3 regions of the Sedimentibacter sp. B4 genome follow, and region 3 is predicted to be linked to each of the others. Evidence: riboswitches for the same ligand, from Rfam matches in the RefSeq annotation. Region 3 holds a riboswitch; each other region holds the start of a gene.
What was found. A riboswitch is a leader RNA that binds a small molecule or an ion and turns the genes downstream of it on or off. The one in region 3 is predicted to bind glycine.

Region 1 (6,183 bases), on a different contig from region 3:
CGAATGCTTCTGCTGTAAGATTATCCTTGACTATTTTGTCGAGAACATCTTTGTTTGCTTTTCTTCTAGCAGCCATTTCCTTTGCATTTCCAAGACCGAACACAAGAAGATTAATCCTTTTTATATCCTGCAAAACATCGTTTATCAGTTTATTGTTCTTAAGTACGCCGAGTTCTGTTTCATCAAGATTGTCTGGTATGTGCAGCAGCTTGTATGGAGCATCAATTTTTTCAGCCAGATTTGCAGCAATTGTATTAGCTTGAATTTCAAGCTCCTCGCTTAATCCTCCTCTTGCAGGCAACACTAAAAGATTTTTTATTCCTTTTTTTCTTTTCATTTGCCTCACAACACAAGCCATTGTTGTGCCCCCAGTGATTCCAAGCACAGTGTCATTTTTAATGAGTTCCAGAACAATTTCAGCTGCCTTTTTTCCAAGGTCGTTGAAAACAAAACTGTCTTTTTCAGCATCCCCGGAAACAACTGCAACCTTCTTTAGCTTTAGCTTTTCCATAAGCTTTAATTCCAAATCTGATAAGTTTTTTATGTAATAAAAGCTGCCGTGAATTTCCGAAAGCACATCAATTCCATCTTTTGTGAGTTCAACTCCTGCCGATTTGATGTCAATGAGGTTCATTTCCTTAAGTTTATCTATTTCCGTACGCATGGTTCTTTCAGTTATGCCAAGTTTCACAGAAAGGGATCTCCTTCCAATGGGTTGCATAGAACTTATAACCTTTAGTATCTCGTATCTTTTCATAAACAATTCAACAGTTTCAGGAACTATTTTGTTTTGAATTTCCAGAATTTTATTGTTTTCCATACATCCCTCCGGGATATTTAATGTCCCTGTTGTTCGTTTTACGTCCCTAGGTTTATTCTACCATATTTATATTATATTGCAATAGTATTTTTAAATTTTGGAATATTATTTTTGATTGGTAATCAGACATGATTTGAGATATGTGTTATACTATTTATTAATAGTGTCACATTTATATTTTGATTATATCACAGCATCATGATGCTGTACAGCAAAAAAAGCAAAAATAAACCAGTAATTTTTCATGAAATTCCTTATTTTATTATGTGCAATAAAAAAGAATATCCAACGTGTCTTTGAATATTCTTTACTGATTTAGATTTTAAATTCTTAATTCTTAATTCTTAATTCTTAATTCTTAATTCTTAATTAATTAGAACCTTCTTCTCATTGATGAAGATGGTATCCTCATTTCATCCCTGTATTTTGCTACAGTCCTTCTTGATATGTTGATTCCTTCAGAGCTGAGCATTTCAGCTATTTTTTGATCACTTAACGGCTTTTGTGTGTTTTCTTCATTAATTAATTTTTGAATCTGAGACTTCACGCTGGTGGATGAAATTCCTTCGCCATCGCTTTCGCTTAAGCTGCTTGCAAAAAAGTACTTAAGTTCAAACAACCCTATAGGAGTTTGTACGTATTTTCCGTTTGTAGCCCTGCTGACAGTTGACTCATGTACGCCTATGTCTTCAGCAACATCCTTGAGAACCAAAGGCTTCAATGCAGTCTTACCTTCGTCAAAGAATTTTCTCTGAAACTTGAGTATGGATTCAACAACCTTGTACAGTGTCATTCTTCTTTGCTCTATACTCTTTATAAGCCACATAGATGAATTCAGTTTGTCGCTCAGGAACTTGTTTGCTTCTTTGTCATCAAGATTTTTTATCATATTCTGATAATAGCCGCTTATAGTTAGAACAGGCAGGTTGTTGTCGTTTACTATAATTATATATTCACCGTTTATTTTTTCAATAGTCACATCAGGAACAATATATCTTATGTTGTCGCTGTCTACTATGAATCCTCTAGATGGCTTTGGCTCAAGCATCTTGATTATATCGCAAATGCTTTGTACCCTTGAAACTGTAATACGAAGATCTTTTGCTATTTTTTGAATTTTGTTGGTAGCAATTTCTTCAAGATATTGTTCTGCTATGATATATGCATTCTTATCTTGAATTCCCTTTTCCTTAAGTTGAATCATAAGGCATTCACTTAAATTTCTTGCTCCAACTCCCACAGGGTCAAAAGTTTGTATAAGTCTTAAAACTCTTTCCACTTCAACCACATCTTCATTCAACAAAAGACTTATATCTTGAATTGAACAACCTAAGTAGCCCTTGTTATCAAGTGATTCAATAATAAATTCGCCTATTCTTTTTTCCTTATTAGTTTTTACGGAAACTCCTAATTGAACCATGAGATGGTCCTTAAGAGACATTTTTTTGGAAGTGTAGCTTTCAAATGTTTGCTTTTCATCAGAATCTGCAGTTTTTTCATAAGCCTTGTAGCTTAGGTCATCATACTTTTCTGTAATTTCCTTCCAATCGATTTCATCTTTGTTGTCAGATTTATCAAAATCAGATTTTTCATATTCAGCACTTTCATCTGATGATGATTCCTGGACTTTATTGTCAACTGATTCGAGAAAAGGATTAACCTCAAGCTGTTTGTATATAAACTCCATTAATTCAACATTATTAAATTGCAAAATTTGTATAGCCTGTCTTAATTCAGGTGTCATGATAAGCTTTTGAGTCTGAGACAGATTCAATTCAAAGCCCATTTTCATAATATCACTCCTTGCTACCATATATTATAACAAAATTTATTATATTTTCAACATGATATTATTTTGTACTGCTTTATCAATATTAACAATAAAAACGAGTAAATGTTGTCATTATTTTATTATATCAAAAAACTATCGAAAATGCCAAAGTATTTTGTTAAAAAAAGAAAATTTTATAAATTTAAATATTATGCTTGATTTTTAAAACAAGACGGTATATACTAACCCCTAATAAAATATTTTGGATGAAACTGGCGGAAGGCAGTCGACCGTCAGCGGACATAACTCTGGAGAGACTCTTTAAGAGCACCGAAGGGGAAAGTTGATATCAATGAAACTCTCAGGTAAAAGAACAGAGCTGAAAGAAAGCACATATGTGTTTTTGTTGTACAGAGAGACTGGCGTCTCTCTGTATTTTATATAACACCATTTTCCTTAAAGGCTGCATACATACTAACATTATAAACGGAGGATAACATGAAAGGCATACTAACAATAATCGGAAAGGACCGCGTTGGAATAATAGCACATGTTTCAACACTTTTAGCAAGCTACAACGCAAATATCCTTGATATTAACCAGACAGTAATGAGAGATTACTTCACAATGATAATGCTTGTGGACCTTGATGGCATTACAACTGATTTTACAACACTTCAGCAGGAATTAGACAAAAAAGCCAAAGAAATCAATATGGAAATCAAAATTCAACGGGAAGATATTTTTGACAAAATGTACGAGGTGTAGACGAATGATTAAATCTAATAACATACTGGAAACAGTCAAAATGGTTGATGAGCTCAAATTTGACATAAGAACAATAACTATGGGTATTTCACTTCTTGACTGTGCTGATTCAGACGGTGAAAAATCAAGGATTAAAATATACGATAAAATAGCAAGGTTATCCGAGCACTTTGTAGAAACTGTCGAAGCAACAGAAAAAGAATTCGGAATACCAATAATAAATAAAAGAATTTCAGTCACTCCAATATCCATAATAGCAGGTGCATGCAATGATGTTGACTATATCAAGTATGCTGAAATTTTGGACAAGGCTGCTGATGTGGCAGGAGTAAACTTTTTGGGAGGCTTTTCAGCCCTTGTTCACAAAGGATTTACCAAAGGCGATGAAATACTTATCCGTTCAATTCCTCAGGCTCTTGCTGTAACAAACAAGGTTTGTGCTTCAGTTAATGTTGCAACCACAAAGGCAGGCATTAACATGGATGCTGTAAGAATCATGGGTGAAGTTATAAAAGAAGCAGCGTATCTTACAAGAAACAAAGACAGCATTGGATGTGCAAAATTAGTTGTGTTTGCCAATGCTGTTGAAGACAATCCTTTCATGGCAGGAGCATTCCACGGCACCGGAGAATCAGAAACATGCCTTAGCGTTGGAGTTAGCGGTCCCGGAGTTGTAAAAAATGCTTTGGAACAAGTAAGAGGTCAGGATTTCACAACCGTATGCGAGACAATCAAAAAGACTGCATTTAAGATTACAAGAGCCGGTGAAGTTGTGGCAAAGGAAATTTCAAGGAGAATGGATATTCCTTTCGGCATAATGGACTTATCCCTTGCACCCACTCCGGAAGTCGGTGACAGCGTAGCAAGAATATTAGAAGAAATAGGACTTGAAGCTTGCGGTGCCCATGGAACCACAGCTGCTCTGGCATTATTAAACGATGCGGTTAAAAAAGGCGGCATCATGGCTTCTTCAAATGTAGGGGGATTAAGCGGAGCATTTATACCTGTAAGCGAGGATGAAGGAATGATTGAAGCTGTTAACAGAGGTTCCTTAAACATCGAAAAGCTTGAAGCTATGACATGTGTTTGTTCTGTAGGCCTTGACATGATTGCCATACCCGGAGACACAAAAGCAAGCACTATTTCAGCAATTATTGCTGATGAATGCGCTATAGGCGTTATAAACCAAAAATCAACAGCAGTGAGACTAATTCCTGTTTACGGAAAAACATTAGGAGATACAGCTGAATTCGGAGGACTTTTAGGAAGGGCTCCCATAATGAAGGTAAGCAGTTTTTCTAGTGATGACTTTATAGCAAGAGGCGGCAGAATTCCGGCACCAATTCACAGCTTTAAAAATTAAAAAACGAGATTCTAAAGAATCTCGGACTATTGACAAATGTAATTGTAGGGGCGGACCTCGTGTCCGCCCGTGTTATTAATTCAATAATTTTGTTATCTTCAGTGGGACAGTAGTCCTACCCTAAATTTGTTTTAGCAGCAGGTTTTTTCTTTTGCTATGAACTCATTGTCCTGAAGAACTTTAATGGCAGTTTCAGTGTTTGCTTCATTTACAAGAATTATTGGTCCTGTGCAGCCCATTCCGCTTTCTGCATAAACATTGTTTTTCCACAGAAGCTTTACAGCATCTTCAAGGTCCATTATTTCAATTCCTGAAATCTGGGAAGTCACAACTTCTTTCTTTGGAGCTTTCACTTCGTCCTCAGAAGATTTTTTTACTGTTTTAGTTCCTTTCAGTATTTCAGTAAGATTTGCTTTGTGTGCCTTTTCAAATTCTTCTTTTGCAATGGCTTTTAAATTTCCTTTTACCAGTTCTCCGGCAAACTTCATGGCTCCTTCAACTAATGGAGCGCCTGAAGCTCTTGATATTATAAGTATGAGCTTGTCAAAGCCTTCACCGATTCCAGGACCGTATCCGTAGCCTAGTGACTCATAGTTTCCGCCAGTTGTGTAAGAAGAAAATATTTTAATCATGAGGTTTCCTGTTAAAGAATCCATTACCATAACATCAGCTGAACCCATGAGAAGGTCATTACCTCTCATGACAGCACCGCCGTCTGCTCTTTGAGAAGCTGCAAAATTTATGTCATATCCCTGTTCTTTTAATTTTGTCAGAGCTATTTCAGTTTGTCTTGCACCATCAACATTTAAAATACCAACAGTAGGATTCTTAATGCCGCATGCTTTGGCAGTTATTATACCATAAATGGCGTTCTTAACCATTCCTTCAACTTTATCTGTAGAAGAAGTTCCTGTTGTTGTTGCAATGAACATTTCCTTTCCTTTTCCAGGTGTTACAATCCTTCCCACTGTTGAAACTCCAATTGGAAATGGGTAATGCATTGTTACGCATGCATCTATTTCACCTTTGTCAAGAAGCTCTTCCATTTTTTTATGGGCTTGATCTTCATTTTCAACAAAAGCAGTTGTTACTCCTTCAATTGTCATACTTCCTATGACTGTTGCATCAATGCCGCCTTTAGCAGCCTTTGCTGCAGCTTGAAATATAGTTTGTTCGCCGTGCTCGCTTCCCATGGCAGTAACAGCAACGCGTGGTTTCTGTCCATATTCGCCGCTTATTAATGTATCAGCCAGCTGGTTGAACACCTTGCCGATTATTTGGTTTACTTGTTTTTCAGACATATGTCCTCCTATTCTGCCAGCAGATTTGAAGCAAAATTTTTGAGCGCCTGAGCTATCAATTCTTTTACTTTGTCCTCAGAAACAGCGGATTTTTCTTCTTCCTTGCCTTTGTTTGCTTCAACGATAAATGATACTCCATCAAACAGGTTTGTCATTCTTC
Region 2 (6,183 bases), 150 kb from region 3:
CATAATGTTTCCGCCGAATGCTGGACGTATCTGCACCAAATCTGTGTTTTCATTGATTTCAAGTTTCGTACAGTCAGCAGTAAGGCCTGTTTTCAGTCTTGCAGCAAGCCTTGGAGCCAGCTGTCTTCCAACTGGTGTTGCTCCAACCAGTATGGCAGTTGGCATGATGCTTTTTACAAAATCTTCAAACACTGCTGTGTATGGTTCAATTTTAAATCTGTCAAGCTTTTCATCATCATATACGAACACCTTGTCAACACCGTAATGAAGGATTTCATGACATTGCTTTGAAATGCCGCTTCCCATCATTACAGCATAAACAGGATAATTTATTTTTTCTGCAAGCTCCTTTGCTTTTCCAATGAGCTCATAAGTAACAGGATGAATGTTTCCGTCAATGTGGTCAACATATACTGCAATTCCCTTCCACAAACTCTTGTCTACTTCTTCCTTTGTTTCTTCCACATATTCTATTGCTCCTGCAGGTCCCTTTTTAACGCAAAGCTTGCACATTTTGCACGCAGCATTTATCTGAAGTTCACCGTTTATTTCTTCAAGAGCTCCAAAGGGGCATATGCTTATGAGTTCCTGCATGTTGCCTACTTTTGACTGATTAACAACTAATTTTGCCATGATTGCCTCCTATGCGAATTTCATTTCTTTCAATTTATTTAACAGCTGAGTTGTAAGCTCTGAGTTTGATCCTGCCCACATTTCCCTGTGAGCGTTCACAGAAGGAGGAAATATGCGCTGAACCTGCGTTGGAGAACCATTGAGTCCGTAGTGTTTTTCATCCTTGTCTTCCATGTCATCAAGGCTCATGACTGTAATTTCTTTGTCCTTTGTATTTATTTTTCTTGTGTAGGAAGGAAGTCTCGGCATAAAAATATCCTTGTCAACAGCCAGGAGGCATGGATATTCAACCTTGGCAATTTCTATGTCATCTGTCATATCCATTTCTACTGAAATAAATTTTTCTTCAATGTCAATAATTTTGCACACATTTGAAACGCTTGGTATGTTAAGCCATTCAGAAACTTCAGGTCCAACCTGGGCAGTATCTCCGTCAGTAGTCTGCTTTCCGCAGAGAATGAGTTCAAAATCTCCTGTTTTCTTTATTCCCTGAGCAAGTGTGTAGCTTGTTGCAAGAACGTCAGCTCCGCCGAATTTTCTGTCGGAAATGAGCACACCTTCATCTGCTCCCATGGCAAATGCTTCTCTTATTACTCCTGCCGCCTGTGGTGGTCCCATGGTAATAACAGTAATGGTTCCGCCTGTTTTTTCTTTCACTCTCAGTGCTGTCTCAATTGCATACAAGTCATAAGGATTCATTTTTGAATCTACGCCGTTTCTTTTCAATACTCCTGTAACAGGATCTACTTCAACTTTGTTTGTTTCAGGAACTTGTTTGATGCAAACCAAAATGTTCATATGTTTACCTTTTCCCTTTCTGAATACATTAACTATAATTTCGTTTTCACTAACTGGTAGTACCACTTCTGATAAAAATAAAAATGCATGCGCATTTTCAACTGGTAGTACCACTTACTTTATTAAGTATATCTGCAAATGTTATCATTGTCAACAATAGTCACTTTTTTAACATTGATATTTTAAAAAATCTTTTTTGCTTTCTATTTATATATTTTTTGTCATTCTATCCAACTCTTCGTCAATCAAATCAAAATGTTTGTTTATTGCAGAAAAAGCAAGGGTTTTGTCCTTGATTATAAGGCTCTTCACCATTTTGTCATGTGCATCATGAAGGTAATCTTTGCTGGTTTCAGAGCTTAATATTTCCTTCCTCAGGTCCGCTATGAACTTATCCATCACTTCTGAAAGAGCTCTTAGTATATTTATTATCAAAGTATTTCTGGATGCTGCTGCAATGTTATAGTGAAGCTGCTTATCTAGAATTACATTATATTCTTCTGTTTGATTTTCAAGCTGAGAAATTATATTTTCAAACTGTTCAATTTCTTTATCTGTTACATTGTCAATGGCAATCATCAGCGCCTCAAGTTCCAGTGCACGCCTCAGCTGGCTTATTTGCTGATAAGTTATCTGATTAAGCATAAACATCATGGACATAGATTCCACAAGATTGTTTTCAAAATTGCCTGTAAGATAATTTCCTGCTCCCTGCTGGCTAGAAATAATACCCATAAAATCAAGCATCCTGATGGCTTCCCTGACAGAGTTCCTGCTTACACCCAGAATATCAGACAATTCTCGTTCTGATGGAAGTTTTCCTCCTGTTATTAAATCTCCGTTTACAATTTGTTTTTTAATATAATCTATAACTTTTGTATAGGACTTTTTCTGCAATGCTTTTTCTTCCATAAAACCACCTGACAATATATTTTAGTTTATATCATTATAGCATATTATCAGGAAATAGTAAGTATTTTGTTATACGGCATATATTGCTGACGAAAATTTGTTGATAACCGTTTTCATAATTAAGATATGTCGTATTTAAATTTTTCCCTTTTGTTTTTTCCTAGTACATGCTATAATCATGCCCAGTGATAAAATTAAATATTTCGGATGAAGATAGTGGGAGAGAGATCATATGATCCGCCGAAGGAGTTACACTTTCAGGCAAAAGGACCATTATCGGACGAAACTCTGGAGAGCCTCAAATGAGCACCGAAGGAGCAAGCCGGTTACACCGGTCAATCTCTCAGGTAAAAGGACAGAGCTATGCTGTAATTTTTTGAGGCCGGGTCTTTTTTGATCTGGCTTTTTGTCTTTTAAGAGGATTCCTTAAACGCACTATAAAATTTAGGGAGGTACAAAATGCAAAACGTAACATTATTTTTAGAAAAGGCCGATTCCTTTATATGGGGACCGCCACTGCTGATGCTGCTAGTGGGAACAGGAATCTACCTTACATTCAAACTTGGACTCATTCAGGTTTTCAAGCTTCCCCTGGCATTGAAACTGGTTTTTTCCAAAGACACTGATAGCAATGCACAGGGCGATGTTTCAAGCTTCGGTGCACTTTGCACAGCATTGGCGGCTACAATCGGAACAGGAAACATTGTAGGTGTTGCCACCGCCATCAAGGCAGGAGGACCTGGAGCCTTGTTCTGGATGTGGGTTGCAGCTTTCTTCGGCATGGCTACCAAGTACGGCGAATGCCTTCTTTCCGTAAAGTACAGGGTTGTTGATGAAAACGGACAAATGTCCGGAGGACCTATGTACTACATTGAAAGAGGACTTGGAAACAAAGTCCTTGCAAAAATGTTTGCTGCCTTCGGCGTAGGAGTTGCCTTCTTTGGTATAGGAACATTTCCACAAATTAATGCAATTACAGATGCCGTAAAAATTACTTTCAACATTCCAGTTCTTGCTACTTCAATAGTGATAACCGCAATAGTTGCACTTGTAACATTGGGAGGAATCAAAAGTATTGCAAAAATTTCAGAAATCATTGTTCCATTTATGGCTGTATTTTATGTGCTGGGAGCATTGTTCATAATGATATCAAACATTCAGCTTATTCCACAAACATTTTTGTTGGTAATAAAAAGCGCATTTACCCCAACTGCTGCAACCGGTGGATTTTTAGGAGCAAGCGTCATGTATGCCATGCGAAACGGCGTTGCCAGAGGTGTTTTCTCAAATGAGTCAGGCCTTGGAAGCGCACCAATTGCAACTGCTGCTGCAAAAACAAATTCATGCGTGAAACAAGGACTTATTTCAATGACAGGAACATTCTTTGACACAATAATTATATGCACCATGACAGGTTTGATGCTTATTATGACAGATGTATGGAACGGAAGTCTCCAAGGTGCAAGCATGACAAATGAAGCATTCAACCAGGGGCTGCCTTTAATCGGACCTTATATTGTTACTGTAGGATTGATATTCTTTTCTTTCACAACAATTCTCGGTTGGAACTACTATGGTGAGAGATGTACAGAATACCTGTTTGGAGTTAAGGCAATCAAATTATACAGATTGATTTTTATTGTACTTGTAGGGGCAGGATCATTCCTCAAGCTTGACATGATATGGATTCTTGCAGACATTGTAAACGGACTCATGGCAATACCAAACCTCATAGCTCTCATTGGACTCAGGGGAGTTATTGCATCTGAAACAAGACTGTATTTTGAGGGACTGAAAAGCGAATCAAAAATAGCATGGAAAAGTAAGACTGTAAATGAAGAAAATTAAACTAAAGGACGGCGCAAGCCGTCCTTCTAAATTTATTAACAAATTTATTTTTCAATTACTGCAGTGGAAAAATCACCATCAAGAGTATAAGTTATTTTGTATCCGAGTTTTTCAAAGTCTCTCACTTTAACCATTGTTCTTGAGTCAACAATCACACCTGTCATGTCGATTTTCTCATTGCCTCTTATAACATATGCTTTTCTTGCATCATTATCCCAATATACTTCTTCTCCAAATGTTTCGCCTATGTATCTCAAAGGAAGATAAACTCTGTTTTCAATGATAGTGTATGGCTGTGTATTCCAATCTGTCTTGCCGCTTTGTCTCGTTATATCAACATCAAGATCTTCACCCTCTGTATACCACATAAGCTGCATTGTCTGAGCGGGATTAATTTTGTTTTCTGTTTTCTCATATAGGCTTTCAGCATCTTCTATAGTCATAACACTTTCTGTAACTGAAATTTTTTCAACATTTTCAGGTGTTACTAAAGTTTCTGCTGAAAGTTTTCCCATGGACATTCCTTCATAAACAATTTCTGCTGATGAATTTTCCTTGTATGATGAACCTGTTTTTACAATATTTTGCTGAATTTTACTTCCTCTCACAAGTTCTTCAATGGAAGCCAGTTCTTCAGTTTCAAGTATCATAACTGCTTCATCCAAGAAATCATAAAAATCCTGTCTGCTTGCTTCTAATTCAGCTATTAATGTTTCCTTGTCCTCAGCAGTCATTCCTTCAAATTCTGTGTTGTTGTACAGGTTTTCAACATACTTCACAGTTTCATCAAACACATGCTCTCTGTTTTCGCTTACATATGTAATGAGTCTTTCCACAAATTCTAAAGCGCCCTGTGAAGTAAGTTCAATGGAGTAACCTCCGTTTATCTTTGTTATGAGTTTTGAATCAAAGCCCTTAAATGCTGTTGTAATATAGTCAATTGCATTATCCTGCATTTCCTTGTAATCCGTTTCATATTCAATGCTGTCCATTTCACCTAAATCACTAAGCAGTATGTATTCCACATCCTTAAGGCCGTTGTTGTAGAAATCATTTATAACTTCCACACTTTCTGTTGCTTCGCCATTTAACATTTCATCAAATGTAATTAACTGAAGAACCAGATTTTTTGAAACATATACGTTATTGTCTGCAATTATGAAATTGATTGGATCAGTTGACTTTAATCCATTTAAGCTGAATGTCACATCAACATTCATGTAAATTGAGTTTAAGTCTTCTACGTTAGCCTTACCCTTTAAATTAATTGCTGCATTGTAGTCTTCCCCTGCCACATCTTCAGTAACTTCAATGTTTGTTGTATTTTCAAATGAAAACTGAGTCAAAGCCGCCAGTTCTCTCGACAAACTGAGATAACCCAGTTCGTTTGTGCTGCATCCTGTAAGTACAGAAAATAGCATAACTAATGATAACATCAATGAAATTGTTCTTTTAAACATATCTCCTCCTCGCAACCAAAACATAGTGAATATCATTTCACCATACCTGTTGCCCCCTCGTATTTTGTATACCTTATTTTACTATAAATATATTTTTTTTACAACTAAAAGGTGAGTACAAGTTCTCTACGCGATTTAAATGTTATAATTTCGATAATCTATGAAGCTACTTGCCCATTAAGTAAGTGTCCTATATCTTTAACACCCCTATCATTGTAATTTCCTACTTTTGAAACTGCACTTAGCCCCCATGTTATTAGTAAAACTGAACACGAAAGAACTGAAATAATTAAAAATTCTTTTCATTTATAATGAATCCCCCTTTTCTATTGTTTAAATATGAAACTACATTCTCTTCTCAACACGGATTTACTGAGTAAAGTTTCTATTTTTATGCTAAATATTTTAACGATTGTAAACTTTTGATCTTTCCAAATCAATTATATTAATTTTACTAACTGCATACATTACTTTTAATTTGTGAAAATGAATCTATATTAATAAGACTCCGCACAAGCGTAAAAGGTTGCAT
Region 3 (6,183 bases):
AGCTGTTGGCTGAAGTGTGAATCCATCCATCCCTGTTATTTCAGAAAGCATGTTCCCAAGATCATACATTAGATGAAGCGCCCCCTGCACTGTCTTTTCAGGCTGATATGGGTGTATTTTTGCAAATCCGTCAAATCTTGCAGTTTTTTCATTGAGCTTAGGATTGTACTTCATTGTACAGCTTCCAAGAGGATAAAATCCTGAATCCACTCCATGGTTTCTCTGTGAAAGCTGAGTGAAATGTCTCACTGCATCAAGCTCAGTCACTTCAGGCAAATCAGGAGATTCTTCTCTTAAATATTTGTTGTCAATTGTATCATTTATACTAAGTTCCGGCACGTCGCAGTCAGGAAGTGAATATGACTTTCTGCCGCTTTTGCTCATTTCAAATATTAAAGCTTTATGTTTTTGCATATTATTCCCCTGCCTTTCGTGCAAAATCGTCTATTTCCTGTTTAGTTCTTTTTTCAGTAACAGCAACAAGCCAAACATCTTTATGTTCAGGATACTTTTTACCCAGGTCATATCCGCCTATAAAACCATCTTCAAGAAGTCTGTCGTTAAGCTTTTGTATTTCTTCAGTGCTCTTAACTGCAAATTCCTTGAAGAAAGGTGCAGTGAACAAAGGGGTGAATTTTCCTGTGGCAATCAATTGGTCATAAGCGTAGTGTGATTTGCTGAAGCATAGCTCTGCAACTTTTTTAAGTCCTTCCTTGCCCATGAGAGTAAGGTAAATTGTAGCCTGCAATGCATTTAGAGCCTGGTTTGAGCATATGTTTGAAGTTGCCTTTTCTCTTCTTATGTGTTGTTCTCTTGTTTGAAGAGTCAGTACAAATCCTCTGTTTCCCTGTTCATCGGTAGTCTGGCCAACAATTCTACCGGGCATCTTGCGCATCAATTTATCTGTAACGGCCATGAATCCAAGGTAAGGTCCTCCAAAGCTGAGAGCATTCCCAAGAGGCTGACCGTCTCCAACTGCAATATCAGCTCCCATTTCTCCCGGGCTTTTCAAAACAGCCAGAGATATAGGGTCTGCACTTACAACAAGAAGGCTCTTGTGTTCATGAGCAATTGCTGCTGCAGCTTCAACATCTTCGATAATTCCGAAATAGTTAGGGCTTTGAACAATTACTGCTGCAGTATTTTTGTTTATCTTAGACTTTAAATCCTCCAGATCAACCTGGCCGTTATTGTATGCTGTTTCAACAATAGTCATGTCTCTGAACTTTGCGTAAGTGTCAAGTACCTGTCGGCTTTCAGGATGCACTGAAGATGCTATTAATATTTCATTTCTTTTTGTTGCATCACATGCCATTATGGCAGCTTCAGTCAATGCTGTGGCTCCGTCGTACATGGACGCATTAGCTACAGGAAGACCGGTAAGTTCGCATATCATTGTCTGGTACTCAAATATTGCCTGCAATGTTCCCTGGCTTATTTCAGGCTGGTATGGAGTGTATGCTGTATAAAATTCCTGTCTTGAAATAAGCTGGTCGATTGCTGCTGGAATAAAGTGATCATATGCCCCTGCACCTAAAAAACATGCATAGTCATCAGTGTTTAAATTTTCCTTTGCCAATGACTTCATATTATTTACAAGCTCCATTTCAGATTGAGCTTGAGGAATGTTCAACTTAGTTTTTAAATGAACTGAATCGGGAACAGCTTTGAAAAGAGATTCTATGTCTGGATAACCAATTTCTTTCAGCATCTGTTCTCTGTCTTCATCAGTATTTCCAATATATCTCATAAACCCCTCCTTAGTCGCATATTTTTTCGTAATCTTCTGCACTCATGAGGCCTGATACTTCTGATGGATCAGACATTTCAACAGCAATAAGCCATGCTTCATATGGTGATTCATTGATGAAACTTGGATTGTCGGAAAGGCTTTCGTTTATTTCAACAACCTTTCCTGAAAGAGGAGAAAAAACTTCTGAAGCTGCTTTAACAGATTCAAGAACTATGCATTGTCCTCCGGCTTCAATTTCTGTGTCAACTTCCGGCAAATCAACATAAACAACATCTCCCAGATGATCCTGAGCATAGTCTGTAATTCCTATATAAGCCTTATTTCCTTCTACCTTTACCCATTCGTGTGATTCTGAATACTTTAATTCGCTTAATACTTTCATGATATCCTCCATATAATTGATTTTAATGATGAACAAATTCATCCATATAACATTGTTAATTTAATTCTACCAAATATTGTCACTTTTAAACATTTCTCTTCGTTTATATATCTTTAGCTTTTCTTATATTTTTTAGTGTAAAAAGGTTTCTTGATAACTTTTGCCTTAAGGTTTTTGTTTCGTACTGATATTTCTATTTCTGTGCCTTCCTTTGCATATTCAGCTTCAATTAATGCCAGCCCGATATTCTTCTTAAGGGTTGGTGAAAAGCTTCCTGTTGTAACATAGCCGATTTTTCTTCCCTCAGCAAAAACTTCATAGTGACTTCTAGGAATTCCTCTGTCAACCATTTCAAATCCGATTACTTTTCTTTTCAGACCTTCAGCTTTTTGCTTTGCAAGAGCTTCTTTTCCAATGAAATCATCCTTGTTAAGTTTCACAAAAAATCCAAGTCCTGCCTCTAGTGGGGTAATGTCTTTGTCTATTTCCTGCCCGTAAAGAGGAAGTGCTGCTTCAAACCTGAGAGTGTCCCTTGCCCCCAGACCTGCAGGCACAAGCCCGTATTCTTTTCCTGTTTCTAGAATTAAGTCCCACATTTGTGGCCCATGGTCAGCTTTAAAATATAGTTCAAATCCATCCTCACCTGTATATCCGGTCCTTGACACTATAGTCTTAAATTCACCCACATTAACATCACCTAAAAAGTGATAAAATTCAATTAAATTTAAATCAACTTTAGAAAGCTTCTGCAAAATAGTTTGAGCTTCTGGGCCTTGCAAAGCAAGCTGAGCATATTCATCAGAAATATTTTTTATTTCCACATTTCCAAAAGACTGTGACAAAAGCCATTCAAAATCCTTTTGTGTATTTGAGGCATTTACAACCAGAAGATAATCCGTGCTGTTGTACTTGTATACCAAGAGATCATCAACCACTCCACCATCGGTATAGCACATTGGAGTATATGCAATTTGATTGTCATTAAGCACAGAAATATCATTTGTAACAATCATCTGCAGATATTTCTCGGCATCTTCTCCCTTAACAGTGATTTCTCCCATATGAGAAACATCAAACAGACCAGCCTTATTCCTCACAGCCTCATGTTCAGGAATAATTCCCGAGTACTCCACAGGAAGCGCCCATCCCCCAAAGTCAATTACCTTTCCTTTAAGTTCAACATGCTTTTCGTATAATGGTGTTTTCTTCACTCTATCACTCCTTAATATTTTTAAATTATAAAAAAGACAGGGGTAACGACGATGTCATTATCTCTGTCTTAGCTGTACTATTCAGAGTTTTGTCCAAGCGCAGCCCTTTTGCCTGAAAGTTTCGTAACACTCGACCAGTGTTATTTGCTTCTTCGGCGCCCCTTGGGGACTCTCCTGTGCTTTTCACTCAAAATTATATTTATAAATATAAATGTTCAAATTTCAATTGTGAAAAAATGTTATTTTATATTACAGCATCATTATAATACCCTATTTCAAACGTGTCAATAGTTTTGTAATCGTGAAAAAATCTACTTTTCAGAATATGTAAAACTGCATTTTTATTAATGTTAGTTTTATCACAATGCACAAGCTTGACATTTGGCAAATAAAATATTATCATTTAATTATCTTATAAATTGGAGCAGGCCATGAAAATACTGATAGCGTATGCAAGCAACAACAATACAACTCAGATGTGCGCAAAATTGCTGGGAGAAAAGCTTCCCGGTGCTGATATTGTAAACTTAAAACGAACAACCCCCGTAATAAACGATTATGATACAGTAATAATTGGAAGTTGTATTAGATTTAACGATGTTCATAAAACAGTTAAAAACTTCGTAGGGGACAACCTGGATAAGCTCATGAAAGTAAATACCGCTATTTTTTTATGCTGCGGGTTTCCAGAAAAAATCAATCAATACCTTCTTCATAACATTCCTAAAAAGCTGTTGAACAAGTCAGTATCTATTCAATGTTTCGGAGGCAGACTTAAGGTCAAGCCATACAAATTAGTGGACCAGCTCATAATTAAGACCGTGAGGAAAAACTTCAAAGTTGACAAAAGGGAATTAACTTCAATTGACAATGAAAGCATCAGCAAAATGGCTGATGATATATTAAAATTGAAATAAAAAAACGGTAACCGTTCAGAGAATAGCTGAACGTACGTTACCGTTTTATTGTTGCTGCAACAAATTAATTATTCTTAAATGTTACCTGAAGTTGGTCTGGTTGTTGTCTCTTTTTATTTTTTTCTTGTCTTTGTTGTCAAAACTGTTATCGTTCCTGTTGTCTGAACGGTTGTTGTCGTTTCTGTTGTCAAGACGGTTGTTATTGTTGTCGTTTCTCAAATTATCAATCATATGCTTTTGCTGTTCCCTAAAACTTTGCTGACTGTCTAACTTGGCTTGTTCTTCCCAGTTAAACAATTTTTCATTGTTATTGTTATTGTTGTTTTTATTTTTGTTTTCATTAAAGCTAAAATTTTTCATTAATTTCATCCTTTCGAAATGATATTGGGCTTTTTAAACCTCTATATATTATTTACAAAAGGGTTTTAAATATTTAACCTGTAAATGTTATACTCTTATTTCATTTCCATAAATTGATTTATTTAACTTAAAAAATGATACATTGCAATGCCTGCAGCAATGGTAAGGTTCAATGAATCAATCCTGTCTGTGTGTTTGATGAATACGCTTGTTCCTGCTTTGGAAAAACTTGAGTCCAATCCTGTTGCTTCATTGCCGAACACCAATGAAAAATATCTGTCTTCATCATGTTTTATTTCTTTCAGGGACACAGCTCCATCCAGCATGAATGTGTAGACTTTATGATCATTGAAAGCCTTCTGGTAATCGCTGAAATTTTCGTAATATTTAAAATTAAGCTTGAACAGAGCACCCATTGATGCTCTGATTACTTTAGGATCAAATATGTCAACTCCCGGGCTTATTATTGCAAGATTGCTAAGGCCAAAGCCAATCAGAGTCCTGATAATTGTTCCCATATTTCCCATGTTGCTTGGGTTTACCAGCACTATGTGTGATTGATCCTGGTCAAGGCTGCATTCATATTTATTGAATACTCCCACAACAAAACAGTTTTCCTTGTCGCTTATTTTATTGATTGCCTTGTCGTTAATTTCCGTGTTAATATTGTATTTTTTGCACAGTTCAAATATGTCCATGGAATTATCAGACCTGTAGCTTGAGCTGACAAGCACTTTTACCACATCATTTGGTCTTGATGTAATTAGCTCCACAGTAGGAAACATTCCAAATGTGTATGAATGCTCAAAATTTTTCTTATATGATTTTATTTCCATAAGCCCTCCTAAAATACTCCAACTGTTTTTAACACAAATATAAACATAAAAATTGTGAATGGACTGAACATTGTGGATACAAATACAAGCTGTCCTGCAAGCTCGTAGTTGCAGTCATACTGCTGAGCCATAGTATAGCTTGAAACAGCCACAGATGGTGCAACCATGCTGAACAATGCTCCAAGTTCTGGTCCTCTGAAACCAAACGCATATGCCATTCCTATTACAACTGCGGGAATTACCAGAAGCTTTCCTATGGTCACAACCGTTATGTAATTGAGATTTTTCCTGATGTTATTTATTTCAATGTCCCCGCCAAGAGCCATGAGCGCTAGAGGTGTTGCCATATCTGACATGTCGCCTATTGTATTTTCAATGAAGACAGGAAGCTTTATCCCAAGAGCCGAAACTATTATTCCAAGAACAGAGCCAATTATCAGCGGGTTTTTAACTATGCTTATTATATTTTTTTTGATATCACTCTTATCATTTGAAAACATGTCTAATATTATTACTGCCATAAAATTGTAAATTGGTATTATTATGGCAACAAGTGTTGTTACAACGGCAAGTCCCTCATCACCGAAAATGTTCTGGCTCAATGACACTCCAAACAACACAAAATTGCTTCTGTAGAGACCTTGAATTATAATACCTCTGTTTTTGTTGTCCTTTTCAAACCTTGGCACTGCAAACAACGATATTCCTATTATTGTAAAAACCA

Region 1: another riboswitch for glycine. It lies ahead of BN358_RS02645 (ACT domain-containing protein); the one in region 3 lies ahead of gcvT (glycine cleavage system aminomethyltransferase GcvT).
Region 2: another riboswitch for glycine. It lies ahead of BN358_RS19300 (sodium:alanine symporter family protein); the one in region 3 lies ahead of gcvT (glycine cleavage system aminomethyltransferase GcvT).

Annotation. Positions count from the first base shown of each region.
Region 1 is NZ_CANG01000014.1:14,884-21,066, forward strand. Features, by position in the region: gene BN358_RS02635 (sugar-binding transcriptional regulator) at 1-820, opposite strand, end outside; gene rpoN (RNA polymerase factor sigma-54) at 1,194-2,612, opposite strand; glycine riboswitch at 2,890-2,978, shown strand; gene BN358_RS02645 (ACT domain-containing protein) at 3,090-3,359, shown strand; gene BN358_RS02650 (PFL family protein) at 3,364-4,722, shown strand; gene grdD (glycine/sarcosine/betaine reductase complex component C subunit alpha) at 4,854-6,023, opposite strand; gene grdC (glycine/sarcosine/betaine reductase complex component C subunit beta) at 6,032-6,183, opposite strand, start outside.
Region 2 is NZ_CANG01000955.1:254,926-261,108, forward strand. Features, by position in the region: gene BN358_RS19285 (electron transfer flavoprotein subunit alpha) at 1-633, opposite strand, end outside; gene BN358_RS19290 (electron transfer flavoprotein subunit beta/FixA family protein) at 643-1,431, opposite strand; gene BN358_RS19295 (FadR/GntR family transcriptional regulator) at 1,639-2,343, opposite strand; glycine riboswitch at 2,622-2,712, shown strand; gene BN358_RS19300 (sodium:alanine symporter family protein) at 2,803-4,191, shown strand; gene BN358_RS28020 (copper amine oxidase N-terminal domain-containing protein) at 4,236-5,651, opposite strand.
Region 3 is NZ_CANG01000955.1:105,035-111,217, forward strand. Features, by position in the region: gene gcvPB (aminomethyl-transferring glycine dehydrogenase subunit GcvPB) at 1-414, opposite strand, end outside; gene gcvPA (aminomethyl-transferring glycine dehydrogenase subunit GcvPA) at 416-1,750, opposite strand; gene gcvH (glycine cleavage system protein GcvH) at 1,761-2,135, opposite strand; gene gcvT (glycine cleavage system aminomethyltransferase GcvT) at 2,249-3,346, opposite strand; glycine riboswitch at 3,437-3,533, opposite strand; gene BN358_RS18420 (flavodoxin domain-containing protein) at 3,778-4,263, shown strand; gene BN358_RS18425 (hypothetical protein) at 4,345-4,623, opposite strand; gene BN358_RS18430 (TrmH family RNA methyltransferase) at 4,746-5,459, opposite strand; gene BN358_RS18435 (AEC family transporter) at 5,468-6,183, opposite strand, start outside.